DNA from 3 places in the Klebsiella oxytoca genome. Region 2 is predicted to be linked to each of the others. Evidence: predicted binding sites of a transcription regulator. Region 2 holds the regulator's gene; each other region holds the start of a gene.
What was found. Region 2 encodes Fur, which represses iron uptake genes when iron is present. Its sites were predicted from a motif close to ATAATAATGAGAACNACTATCAA; they were not measured.

Region 1: the regulator Fur is predicted to act here: its motif matches at 2,386-2,408, upstream of exbB (tol-pal system-associated acyl-CoA thioesterase).
Region 3: the regulator Fur is predicted to act here: its motif matches at 2,090-2,112, upstream of fes (enterochelin esterase).

Annotation. Positions count from the first base shown of each region.
Region 1 is NZ_CP046115.1:4,676,811-4,681,352, forward strand. Features, by position in the region: gene yghU (glutathione-dependent disulfide-bond oxidoreductase) at 1-401, shown strand, start outside; gene GJ746_RS21780 (TIGR00645 family protein) at 523-1,017, opposite strand; gene exbD (TonB system transport protein ExbD) at 1,161-1,586, opposite strand; gene exbB (tol-pal system-associated acyl-CoA thioesterase) at 1,593-2,324, opposite strand; gene metC (cystathionine beta-lyase) at 2,576-3,763, shown strand; gene yghB (DedA family general envelope maintenance protein YghB) at 3,895-4,542, shown strand, end outside.
Region 2 is NZ_CP046115.1:1,690,644-1,695,185, forward strand. Features, by position in the region: gene tcuA (FAD-dependent tricarballylate dehydrogenase TcuA) at 1-1,092, opposite strand, end outside; gene tcuR (tricarballylate utilization LysR family transcriptional regulator TcuR) at 1,190-2,116, opposite strand; gene fur (ferric iron uptake transcriptional regulator) at 2,248-2,700, opposite strand; gene fldA (flavodoxin FldA) at 2,992-3,522, opposite strand; gene ybfE (LexA regulated protein) at 3,673-3,966, opposite strand; gene ybfF (esterase) at 4,100-4,542, opposite strand, start outside.
Region 3 is NZ_CP046115.1:1,575,704-1,580,245, forward strand. Features, by position in the region: gene GJ746_RS07310 (TonB-dependent siderophore receptor) at 1-1,864, opposite strand, end outside; gene fes (enterochelin esterase) at 2,183-3,382, shown strand; gene GJ746_RS07320 (MbtH family protein) at 3,410-3,613, shown strand; gene entF (enterobactin non-ribosomal peptide synthetase EntF) at 3,624-4,542, shown strand, end outside.

The DNA.
Region 1 (4,542 bases), 2.4 Mb from region 2:
TCCTGGGCGGCGGCTTTGGCCACTTCTACAACTATGCGCCGGTCAAAATTGAATACGCCATCGACCGCTTTACGATGGAAGCCAAACGTCAGCTTGATGTGCTGGATAAGCAGCTTGCCCGCGGTCGTTTTGTCGCCGGAGAGGAGTATACCATCGCCGATATGGCCATCTGGCCGTGGTACGGCAACGTGGTGCTGGGGAATGTTTACAATGCCGCCGAATTCCTTGATGCCGGTAGCTATAAAAACGTCCTGCGTTGGGCGCAGGATATTGGCAATCGTCCTGCCGTCCGGCGGGGACGTATGGTTAACCGCACCTTCGGCCCGCTCAATGAACAGCTTCACGAGCGCCATGCGGCCAGCGACTTTGAGACGCAAACCGAAGACAAACGCCAGGCATAAATCCATGTTTCTCCCCGGCTGCGCTATGGCCCGCCGGGGCTACAGGCCAGTGCAACAATGTAGCCCGGATAAGCGTAGCGCAATCCGGGGAGGTCGTGGCCAGGCCGGGTAAGTCACATTATCAATGCTTGCCCTTAGTCAGACGATCGAGATAGCCCATCACAAAGGCTGACAGGACAAACGTCAGGTGGATAATGACGTACCACATCAGCTTATTATCCGGGACGTTTTTCGCATCCATAAACACCCGCAGCAGGTGAATGGAAGAGATCGCCACGATGGAGGCGGCAACCTTATTTTTCAGCGACGTGGCGTCCATTTTACCCAGCCAGCTGAGCTTCTCTTTCCCTTCGTTGATGTCCAGCTGCGAGACAAAATTTTCATAACCGGAGAACATCACCATTACCAGCAGACCGCCCACCAGGGTCATATCCACCAGCGACAGCAGGGTCAGAATCATATCCGACTCGCTGACGCTAAAAATATGCGGCAGTATGTGGAAGATCTCCTGAAAAAATTTGATCGTCAGCGCAATCAAACCGAGCGAAAGGCCAAAATAAACCGGCGCCAGCAGCCAGCGCGAGGCGTACATAGCATTTTCCAGAAAGCGTTCCATAAGATCCTGTCAGTTAACATAAACGGCCGCCATTATACCGCAACAGAGTAACGTTATAGCAACAGCTTACCAACAGGACGACTCGGCAGAAGGGCGTAAAAAAGGCTGGCACATGGCCAGCCTGGGGAGATGTACTGGGGGCGTTACTTCGCTTTTGCCGTTTCTTCGCCTACCAGACCAATCTTCAGATAGCCTGCCTGATGCAGGGTATCCATGACTTTCATCATCGTTTCATAGTCCACGGTTTTATCCGCGCGGAAGAAGACGGTGGTATCTTTTTTACCTTCAGTCAGGGCCTCCAGCGACGTAATCATGTTCTCTTCGGTAATGGGGTCGTTACCGAGGAACATGGTTTTATCCGCCTTCACCGACAGATAGATCGGCTTTTCCGGACGCGGCTGCGGCTGGCTGGAAGACGCTGGAAGATTAACCTTCACGTCAACGGTGGCCAGCGGCGCCGCCACCATAAAGATAATCAACAGCACCAGCATAACGTCGATAAACGGCGTCACGTTGATGTCGTGCATCTCACCGTTATCATCAAGATTTTCGTTAAAATGCATTGCCATAGAGCATCAACCTACGCGTAGTTTCTGGGCGGTACGTACCGGCTTCACGCCGCTGGCGCTGAGGTCCAGGTCACGGCTTTGCAGCAACAATACCTGGGCGGCGACATCGCCAAGGGAAGCTTTATAGCTGGCAATCATACGAGCGAAGATGTTGTAGATAACCACCGCAGGAATCGCGGCGAACAGGCCAATTGCCGTAGCCAGCAGCGCTTCCGCGATACCCGGCGCCACGACCGCCAGGTTAGTGGTCTGAGTCTGGGCAATACCGATAAAGCTGTTCATGATGCCCCAGACGGTACCAAACAGACCAACGAACGGGGAAATCGCGCCGATAGTCGCCAGATAACCGTTGCCGCGTCCCATGTAACGACCCACGGCCGCCACGCGCCGCTCAAGGCGGAAACCGGTACGCTCTTTAATGCCTTCGTTATCTTCAGAACCTGCGGACAGCTCCAGCTCGTTCTGCGCCTCGTTGATCAGTTGGGAGGTCAGGCTTTTCGCCTCGAAAGCGTTAGCGATATCGCTGGCCTGGTCGAGAGAGCGTGCTTCTGCAACCAGCTGCTGTTCGCGCTTGAGGCGACGCTTGCTGGCCAGGATCTCTGCACCTTTGCCGAAAAAGATAGCCCATGTGACTACCGACGCCAGAATCAGGCCGATCATCACCACCTTCACGACAATATCGGCATGATGATACATACCCCAAACGGAGAGATCCGCCTGCATCAAATTATTACCCACACTGTATCTCCAGGACGTAAATCACAAAATCTGCACATAATAATATCAAAACGACATCGAATTGATAGTGGTTCTCATTAGTATTTACACTGTGCAGCAAATCACGTTTATTTTCTTTGCGCTTACGCAGTAAAAAAGTTGCCTGTCCCAACGTTGATAAAATTTTTTCCTGTATCTGCGGCTACCCGGTACATCAAGGGGGATTCATGTTAGTTTAGACGTCCAGACGTATAAAAACAGGTTATCTGAACATGGCTGATAAACATCTTGATACTGCGCTGGTTCACGCCGGGCGCAGCAAAAAATACACTCAGGGCTCGGTAAACAGCGTCATTCAGCGCGCCTCATCGCTGGTTTTCGACACCGTAGAAGCAAAAAAACACGCCACCCGCAACCGGGCCAAAGGCGAGCTGTTCTACGGTCGTCGCGGTACCCTCACCCACTTCTCTCTCCAGGAAGCGATGTGCGAGCTGGAGGGTGGCGCTGGCTGCGCTCTTTTCCCCTGCGGCGCAGCGGCGGTCGCTAATACTATTCTGGCGTTTGTCGAGCAGGGCGATCATATTCTGGTCACCAACACCGCCTACGAACCTACCCAGGATTTCTGCACTAAAATTCTCGCTAAACTCGGCGTCACCACCGGTTGGTTCGATCCGCTGATCGGCAGCGATATCGCCCGTCTGGTGCAGCCAAATACCCGCGTGGTGTTCCTCGAATCTCCCGGCTCCATCACTATGGAAGTCCACGATGTTCCGGCGATAGTCGCGGCGGTACGCAGCATCGCGCCGGAAGCTATCATCATGATCGACAACACCTGGGCCGCAGGCGTGCTGTTTAAAGCGCTTGATTTCGGTATCGATATCTCCATTCAGGCGGGAACCAAATACCTGATTGGTCATTCCGACGCGATGGTTGGCACCGCGGTATCCAATGAGCGCTGCTGGGCTCAGCTGCGTGAAAATGCCTATCTGATGGGACAAATGGTGGATGCCGATACCGCCTATATGACCAGCCGCGGCCTGCGCACCCTGGCCGTCCGCCTGCGTCAGCACCATGAAAGCAGCCTGCAGATTGCCGAATGGCTGGCGCAGCACCCGCAGGTTGCGCGCGTTAATCACCCCGCTCTGCCCGGCAGCAAAGGCCATGAGTTCTGGAAGCGCGACTTCACCGGCAGCAGCGGCCTGTTCTCTTTTGTGCTGAATAAACGCCTGACCGACGACGAGCTATCCGCCTACCTCGACCACTTCAGCTTATTCAGCATGGCCTACTCCTGGGGCGGCTTTGAATCGCTTATTTTAGCCAACCAGCCGGAACATATTGCCGCTATCCGTCCTGATGCCGAAGTCGATTTCAGCGGTACCCTGATTCGCGTTCATATTGGCTTAGAAAATGTTACCGATCTGCTGGATGATTTAGCGGCGGGCTTCGCGCGTATCGTGTAAAGTGACAGTCAGTGGCAACAATAGCGGACGTTTTTTCGAAAAACGGCCGCTTTAGTTGCGCCCGGGATCAAGGTGCCCGGGGCTCTTCAGGAGTACACTACATAAAAACACGGTACCACTTAGGAAAGTCCATGGTTGTCATTCAAGAAATTGTCGCCGCTCTGTGGCAGCATGATTTTGCCGCGTTGGCAAACCCCCACGTTGTGGGCGTTGTATATCTGGTCATGTTCGCAACCCTGTTTCTGGAAAACGGTCTGCTGCCCGCCTCGTTTTTACCGGGCGATAGCCTGCTGCTGCTCGCCGGGGCGCTCATCGCCAAAGGCGTGATGGACTTTGTACCCACGTTAGCCATTTTAACCGCTGCGGCCAGCCTCGGCTGCTGGCTGAGCTATATTCAGGGGCGCTGGCTGGGTAATACCGTCACCGTAAAGCGCTGGCTTGGGCACCTGCCGTACAAGTACCACCAGCGGGCAACCTGCATGTTTGACAAACATGGTCTGCTGGCCCTGCTCGCCGGGCGTTTCCTCGCGTTTGTACGCACCCTTCTGCCTACCATGGCGGGTATTTCCGGGCTGCCAAATCGCCGTTTCCAGTTCTTCAACTGGCTGAGCGCGCTGCTGTGGGTGGGGGTAGTTACCGGCCTCGGCTATGCCCTGAGCATGATCCCTTTCGTAAAGCGCCATGAAGATCAGGTCATGACCTGCCTGATGATTCTGCCCATCGCGCTGCTGATTGCCGGGCTGCTCGGTACGGTTATCGTGGTGATTAAAAAGAAATAC
Region 2 (4,542 bases):
CGCGCAGTTATCAAGGCGGGTATGATCGAACTGGCCGGGCGTACAGGCGGCGTTATAGCGGGCGATGGTTTGCGACAGTCGTTCCGCGTCCAGCCCCAGCTGGCGAGCCAGTTCGGCGATAGTATTGGCCTGGGCTCCGGGAAAAACGGGCGGCATAAAATGACCGATCGCTTTGCTGTCGATGATCGAGTAACCGATTTGGCCGGGCTGGTGGGCGACCAGCCGTCCCCAGATGGCATAGCGTTTAGGCCAGAAATCCTCGCCCTCATCATAAAAGCGCTCGGCATCGCGGTTGACAACCACACCCAACGACACGCAGTCCACGCGCGTGCAGATGCCGCCATCATAGAGCGGCGCCCGGGCGTCAATCGCGACGCAGTGTGACTGTGACGGATCGCCGATGATGTCAGCCCCTGCCTCGATCATAAATTTGAGCAGGACGCCCTGGTTGAAGCGGGTTCCGCGGATGAGAAAGTTATCGGCTGGCCATTCGCCACGCTCGTTCTGTCCCCAGGCTTCGCGCAGCCACTCGCGGTTAGATTCAAACCCGCCCGCGGCGAGGACGCAGGTTTTCGCCGCGATCCTCTCTTCACCCGCCAGCGCGGCGACGAATTCGCCGTTGTGTAATTCAAGCGCCTGCACCGGCGTGTTGTAACGGATCTGCACGCCCAACTGTTCTGCGCTGCGGTAATAGGCGTTTATCAGCGCTTTACCGCCGCCCATAAAAAAGGCGTTAGTGCGGGCCACGTGCAGGGCGCCGGACAGCGGCGGCTGGAAGTTAACGCCATGCTGGCGCATCCAGTCGCGGCATTCAGATGAGGTGCGGATCACCAGCCGCGCCAGCGTTTCGTTGGTGTTGCCATCGGTAACGCGCAGCAGATCCTGCCAGTATTCTTCTTCCGGATAGCTGTCGACTAAAACATCCTGCGGAGCATCATGCATACAGCGAAGATTTCGCGTGTGCTGAGAGTTTCCGCCTCGCCATTCCCGCGGTGCGGCCTCCAGCAGCAGCACGGACGCGCCAGCTTCCCGGGCGGTTAAGGCGGCGCATAATGCGGCATTGCCGCCGCCAATCACCAGTACATCCACCATTTTTGGCTCCATTACGGTTTGCTTTATTGTTAAATTTGTAATGGAAATGTAGGTGCTCAGGCCGGCAAGCCGCTATGGCGTATTGCTAAAGGGGGGTTTAGTGAGCGTAAAGACTGGCGCCCGGCCAGCGGCCTGATTCAACGAGCTGACGCATGACTTTTGTCAGTATCACTCGCGCCGCAAGGCCTGCTGGCGTCAGTTCATCATCAGAGAGACTGACGAGAAAATTAGGCCGACTGAGTATCGGATTGTCGACACCGATCACTCTCAGCGCCTCGTTGTCGAGATGAGAAATGGCTGCCCCAGGCTGCAGAGTAGCGCCGAGTCCGTCGCGGACGGCGCGCATCAGCAGCGCCAGACCGTCGATTTCAGCTACCACATCAATGTTAAGGGAGTGTTCCTGGCAGATAGACTCGAGCCTGCCGCGCAGACCATGCCCCTGGCTTGGCATAATCAACGGGATAGCGGCCAGCTGGCCTGGCGAGATGCTCGCGTCGGGAAGGGGAGCCAGCACTTCGTGGGTACCTATCAGGAACAGACGCTCTTCGAGAATGGGTCTGGCGCTCCAGCGCATAAGCTTCTCCTTCTGGAACACGATGGCTAAATCAAGCTGACGGGTATTGATCATTCGCTCAAGGTTGCCGGAGAGGCTTTCGACTAAATGCAGGCGGACATCGGCATAGCTTTCGCGCATCGCGTTAATAAAAGGCACCCCCAGAACAGAGGCGGTGCTTGGGGCCATACCGACGCTGACGTGGCCGGAAAGGCGCGCTTCGCGCGCGGCGAGAACCGCATCATCAGCATGACGCAGAGCCAGCTGCGCCTGAGAGTAAAAGGCAAGGCCAGCGCTGGTCGGCATCACGCCGCGCGATGTTCGTTGCAGCAGGCGAATAGCAAGTTCGTTCTCCAGACGCGCCATTTGTTGGCTAAGCGCGGAGACACCGATATTCAGATCTAGGGCGGCGCGGCCCATGCTGCCGGTTTCGATAATGCGGACAAAATAGCGTAGCTGGCGAAGCTCCATGTCGACTCTCCGTACAAGGCTGGATCCACTGACAGTAAATGTATTGAGGCGCGAGAGGAAGAGGGGGATCATATTCAGAGCAAAAAAAAGCCAACCTGAAGGTTGGCTTTTAACGTTATACGCTGCGGTGATTATTTCTCTGCCGCATCGTGAGCATGTTCATCTTCGCGGCAGTCGCCTTCTGCACAGTGACCGTAAAGGTACAGGCTGTGGTTAGTCAGGCGAATACCGTGCCTGGAGGCAATTTCACGCTGGCGCGCTTCAATTGAGTCATCGCTAAATTCGATCACTTTGCCGCAGTCGAGGCAGATAAGGTGATCGTGATGATGCTGCTGCGTCAGTTCAAAAACGGATTTACCGCCTTCGAAATTATGACGGGTGACGATACCGGCGTCGTCGAACTGGTTGAGTACGCGATAGACGGTCGCCAGGCCAATCTCTTCGCCCATATCGATCAGGCGTTTGTATAAGTCTTCCGCACTGACATGATGGTTATCCGGTTCCTGAAGGACTTCCAGGATTTTTAATCTTGGAAGAGTCACTTTCAGGCCAGCCTTCTTTAATGCGGTATTGTTGTCAGTCATGCGGAATCTGTCCTGTTGCTAAACGATCTACTTCCATCTGCGGAAGTAATACAGAGAATCACCCGATGTAATGCGTCTCATTATAGAACTGCCATGGTGAAATGAAAACTGCAAGCATCGGGCCTTGTATGCTGTCAAAAACGAGGCACTCGCTACAAAGTGCTTCACGCGACCTCGTTAAATCAGAGGACATTGTACAGATATGTGACTAAAAGTTAAAAACTTGTAGCTATAACTTCGATTGCTTTTATCTATAGATTAGGCAAAATCTGATGATTATGCCGTTCAGACTCAGGCATTCTTGATTTCTTCAAGATGCAGCTCTTCAGAAATCTGTTTTACCCATTTTTCCACGCGTTCGTTGGTCAGTTCCGGCTGACGATCTTCATCGATGGCCAGGCCAACAAAGTGGTGGTCATCCGCCAGACCTTTAGAGGCTTCAAAATGGTAGCCGGCGGTCGGCCAGTGGCCAACGATAGTCGCGCCGCGCGGTTCGATGATGTCGCGAATGGTACCCAGAGCATCACAGAAGTATTCAGCATAGTCTTCCTGATCGCCGCAGCCAAAAAGGGCAACCAGTTTGCCATTGAAGTCGATCTCTTCCAGGGTCGGGAAAAAATCGTCCCAATCGCACTGGGCTTCACCATAGTACCAGGTCGGAATGCCGAGCAGCAGGATATCGTGACCTTCCAGATCCTCTTTGCTGCTTTTGGCAATGTCGTGAACATCAGCAACATCTTTACCAAGCTGCTTTTGAATCATTTTTGCAATATTTTCGGTGTTGCCGGTGTCGCTGCCAAAAAAGATGCCGATGATTGCCATGAGTAAAATAACCTCTTGAAACTTAATGATGTGGTAGTGGGCGTAATGCCCGCAGATAGGGGCAATGATAGCAGAACAGAGAAAGGCGCGGAAACAGCAATCACGCCCAACTGCACACTCTGCTACATGAAAGCTGACTTTTTGAGGGTTTTAGGCTTTATCCTGGTCGCGCAGGGCTGCCAGCTGGTTCATCAGCATCTCTTCAATGAGATCGCTGCGGTTCATATTACGGGCTTCCGCCAGCTCGTTAAGCGCATCCACCGCATCGGCATTCAGCTTTAGCTCAACGCGCTTGAGGCCGCGGACTTTGTCGCGTTTAAGCTGGTTGCGTTTGTTGATGCGCAGCTGTTCATCGCGCGAAAGCGGATTGGTTTTCGGTCTGCCCGGCCGACGCTCAGTTGCGAACAAATCTAATGTCGTACGGTCCGTTTGTTCTTTTGCCATGATTCAGAGTGACTTCGGGGGAAACAAGCTGTCGGGAGTAGCCGACGCAGATAGCGCGCCATAATACATCAGGCGACGAGCTGCGCCAACGACCGCGGGCATTAAGCCGCGCGGTCGGGCATATTTTAAGCAGTTACCCGCCGATGGTGGCTAAATAACGTCGAATAGCGCGGATAACGGCTTCCGGTTTCTCGGCATGCACCCAGTGTCCGGCTCCGGCGATAACGTGCGCGCGCGCCTGGGGAAATTGAGCCAACAGGGCGTCACGATATTCATCGGTGACGTAAGGGGAGTTGCCGCCGGGGATAAACTGCGCCGGATGCGGCCAGGCCGGGACGGTTTGCCAGCCGACGATATTAGCGTACTGTTCCCACAGCACCGGCACGTTAAAACGCCACTGGCCGTCCACGAAAGATTTCAACAAAAACTGAATGACGCCCTCTTCATTGAGGTGTTCGCGCATCACTGCCGCGGCCTGCTGACGCGTGGCGGCACCCGCGTCGGTGACGGCGTTGATGGCGGCGAAGATTTCATCATGGCGACGAACATGATAATCCACCGGGGCGATATCAATGG
Region 3 (4,542 bases), 110 kb from region 2:
GCATGTAAGTAATGTTGTTGGTCCAGTTAATCGTATCGCTAACCGGAATATTCAACGTGCCTTCAAGCCCTTCAACCACCGCTTTAGGGACGTTTTCCCACTGATAGATATCGGTGTAGGTGGTTTTCCCTTTGCTGGTAATAGAGGTGCGGCTCAGCGGAACGGTACCCGCCTCAATCTTGTTTTTATAATCGTTACGGAACCAGGTCACCCCGGCCAGCCAGCCGTCGCGTTTAAATTCGAGGCCAATCTCTTTGTTAACGCTGGTCTCGGCTTTCAGGTCGTCATTACCCATCATATAGCAGCCGATACCGGTAGAGGCGCCGGTCGCATAGCAGCCTTGCCCTTTACTATAGAGAATATAGTTAGGATTGGTTTGATACAGGCTTGGCGCTTTGTAGGCGCGGGCGATGCCCATCTTTAACGTGAAGTCATCCCACAGGCCCTGAGACAGGTTTAGCGATGGGCTCCAGTTGTTACCGACGATGCTGTGGTGATCGAAGCGCAGACCCGGCGTCAGCATGGTGGTATCGGTCAGCTCGATGTTGTTTTCGGCAAACAGCGAGAAAATTTCTGCTTTCGAATAAGGGCTGCGGTTAGTGCTGTCGTAGCCCGGAATGTCGCCGCCCATAAAGGTCTGAGAGTTGGATAACTGATCCTTCATGCGCTGCTGGTTCCATTCGCTACCCAGCGTCAGATTCTGATTAACCCACAGGTCAAACGGAATGCTGACTTCACTGTGCAACATCACATCGTTAAGATCGGAATCGACGTATTTCGCCGATGAGTTCGGGTCGAAAATGCCTTCCGTTCCGCCCGCCAGACCTTCCGGAGTACGGGAGTTGCGGGTGTGTTCGTACTGTACCCAGTTGCTGGTGGTAACGCCGTTATCCCAGCCGCCGTTCCAGGTGAGGGAGTAGTTCTGGCGATAAAGGCGGTTAGTCTCTTTACCGTAGTTATCTTTTACCCGCTGGTTAGTATTGGTGTTCTGCGTATCACCGGCATAGAGGTTGCCCTGACGGCTATAGCCCGCTTCAAGCTCCAGAGACTGCATTGGAGCAAAGTCCCAGCGCACCGTGCCGTTAATGTCTTTGTTAATTACCCCTTCGCGGCCCGCAGGCAGCGTATCAACATAGTTGCCGGTACGCTCGGACTGATGGCCCTGGTTGATATCCCAGGCGTCGGCCTGAGTTTTATCGAGGTTGCCGTACAGGCGGAAGCTAAAATCTCCGCCCAGCGGCCCGTTAAGGCTAAAGTTGGTGCGTTTTGTCGACCCTTCGTCTTTGTGCTCCGGGGCGTTCAGATAGGTGTTCCAGGAACCGTGCCACTCGTCGCCGCCTTTTTTGGTGATGATATTGACGACGCCGCCCGCCGCGCCGTTGCCGTAGCGTGCGGCAGCCGGGCCGCGCAGGACCTCAATGCGTTCAATCATTTCTGGCGGAACCCAGCCGGTATCGCCGCGGGTATCTCGCTCGCCGCGCCAGCCCTGGCGCACGGAGTTGCGGCTGGTCACGGGCTTGCCGTCTATCAGGATCAGGGTGTTTTCCGGGCCCATGCCGCGAATATCAATCTGGCGATTGTTGCCGCGCTGGCCGCTGGTGGAGTTGCCGGTCAGGTTAACGCCCGGCATGGTACGGATAATTTCAGCTACGTCGCGCGCAGGCGGACGTTTACGAATTTCATCGGCGGTGATGGTTGACACGCCAGGCGCCTGCAGGTTCTGCTCGGCAGCGGTAACGACCATGGTTTCATCAGCGGTTGCGGCTTTGCTATCGGAGGTCGTTTCCGCCGCGCTCAGCGGAAAAGCAGCTCCGTAGATTCCCAGATTGACCAGCAAGGCCAGGGATTTGATCCTGTTATTCATTGTAAATCCTGCTTTTCGTTGCCGCCTTCCTCAAAAGCCCTTTCCGTCGGGTGGATAGGCGGTATCAATATTGCCAGTAGAGGGCCCAGGCACTCCGTCGCTGACCAGAATCCGGCTTTCGGGCTCATTTGTTTACCCGCAAGCCCCGGCTTTACATAAGCGCTCTCTGACATGTTTATTTTTTGAAAGACGCGCTTCCCACAGCGCGCTAATACGCTATTGCAAATGAAAATAGTTATCAATAATATTATCAATAAATATTGCGTTTATTAATGCGTTCGTTGATAAATGTCACGATAAACATAGGGTTGAAAAGGAATGCATAAGACAGGAAGCGACGACTGGTGGCAGATTATTACCGGTCCGCAGATTGAGGCCGTGGACGGTGCGTATCGGGTGACCTTCTGGTGGCGCGACCCGGCGGGCAACGAAACGTCTTCGGCAACCCAGCGGGTGTGGATTAATATCACCGGCGTAACTGACCATCATAAAAATGCGCAGCCGCAAACGCTGCAGCGCATTCCCGGTACCGATGCCTGGTTCTGGCAAACTACGCTTTCCCCTACCTGGCGCGGCAGCTACTGCTTTATTCCTTCTTCACGCGACGATGATTTTTCTCCTCAGCTTTTTAACGCCGATAGCCCGGACCACGCGCTGCTGCGCGAAGGCTGGCGCAAGCTGCTGCCGCGCGCAATTGCCGACCCGCTCAACCGGCAAAGCTGGAAGGGCGGGCGCGGTCATGCTGTTTCCGCGCTGGAACTGCCTGAAGCTCCTGAACAGCCGGGATGGTCGCTGCGCGATGAACCCTATCAGCCTCCAGTCTGCATTGAGTGGCACAGCCAGCGTCTCGGCAATACGCGACGGATATGGATTTACGCCACCGGCGATGCCCATCCGCAACAGCGCCCGCTGGCGATCCTGCTTGATGGCCAGTTCTGGGCCGAAAGCATGCCGGTATGGTCGCCGCTGGCGGGATTAACCCGCGAAAAACGGCTGCCGCCGGCGGTTTATCTACTGATTGATGTGATTGATGACCAGCATCGCTCCGAAGAGCTTCCCTGCAATGAGGCCTTCTGGCTGGCGGTGCAGGAAGAGCTGTTGCCGCTGGTTCATCAGATAACGCCTTTCAGCGATCGCGCCGACCGAACGGTGGTGGCAGGGCAGAGCTTTGGCGGTCTCGCCGCCATGTTCGCCGCACTCTATTGGCCGCAGCGTTTTGGCTGCGTGCTCAGCCAGTCCGGCTCTTACTGGTGGCCGCATCGCGGCGGCGCGCAGACGGGCCTGCTGATTGAGCGGCTCAGCCGCGGCGAATTACAACCGCAGGGGCTACGTATCTGGCTGGAAGCCGGGATCCGCGAGCCGATTATTTTTCGCACGAACCAGGCGCTGCTTGCTTGCCTGCAACAGCAGACGATTTTCTGGCGTCAGGTTGACGGCGGGCATGATGCGCTTTGCTGGCGCGGCGGGCTGACGGCGGGGCTTATCCAGCTGTGGCAGCCTTTATGCCGAAACGAGTAGCAGAGCGCGCTTTACGAGGAATTTGACATGCAATTCAGTAACCCCTTCGACAACCCGCAAGAGCAGTTTTATATCCTGCGCAATGATCAGCAGCAGTTCAGCCTGTGGCCACAGCACTGCGCGCTGCCGCAAGGCTGGATGGTGGAGTGTCCGCCGCAGTCGTTAGAGGCGTGCAACGCCTGGCTTATGGCGAACTGGTCAACTTTGACCCCCGCTCACCATGTATCCTGAGGAGCCGATGATGACCACTCGTTTACCGCTGGTTGCGGCTCAGCCGGGGATCTGGATGGCGGAGCGTCTCTCGACGCTGCCCGGCGCATGGAGCGTTGCCCACTACGTTGAACTGTGCGGCGATATCGACCCGGTTCTGCTGGGACAGGCGATTGTTACCGGCCTGTCGCAGGCCGATACTCTCAGCATGCGCTTTTGTGAAGATAACGGCGAGGCCTGGCAGTGGGTCGATGAGCGCCGCATCTTTGCCGAGCCGGACTATCAAGACCTGCGCGATTCGAGCGACCCGCACGCCGCCGCGCTGGCGCTGATGCAGTCCGATCTCGGACAGAACCTGCGCGTGGATGGCGGTAATCCGCTGGTCTGCCATCAGCTGCTGCGGGTGGGCGATAAGCGCTGGTACTGGTATCAGCGTTATCACCATTTGCTGGTCGACGGCTTCAGCTTCCCGGCCATTACCCGCCAGATCGCGGCGATTTATCGCGCCTGGCAGCGCGGTGAACAGACGCCGGCTTCACCGTTTACCCCCTTCTCCGAAGTGGTGGAAGAGTACCAGCGTTATTATGGCAGCGATGCCTGGCAGCGTGACAAAGCGTTCTGGCAGGCGCAGCGTAAAGCGCTGCCGGCTCCGGCCTCGCTTTCGGACGCGCCGCTGGCGGGAAGGGCGACCAGCACCGATATCTGGCGCATGAAGCTGGAGGTCGAGGCCGGAGCCTTTAACCGGCTGGCAGCAGGCGCACCGCAGTGCCAGCGCGCGGATCTGGCGCTGGCGTTAACCGCCCTGTGGCTGGGGCGGCTGTGCAGCCGAATGGAGTACGCTGCGGGCTTTATTTTTATGCGCCGTATGGGCTCTGCGGCGTTAACCGCCAGCGGACCGGTGCTCAACGTTCTGCCGCTGGCGGTCAATATTGACGCCGGGGAAACGCTGC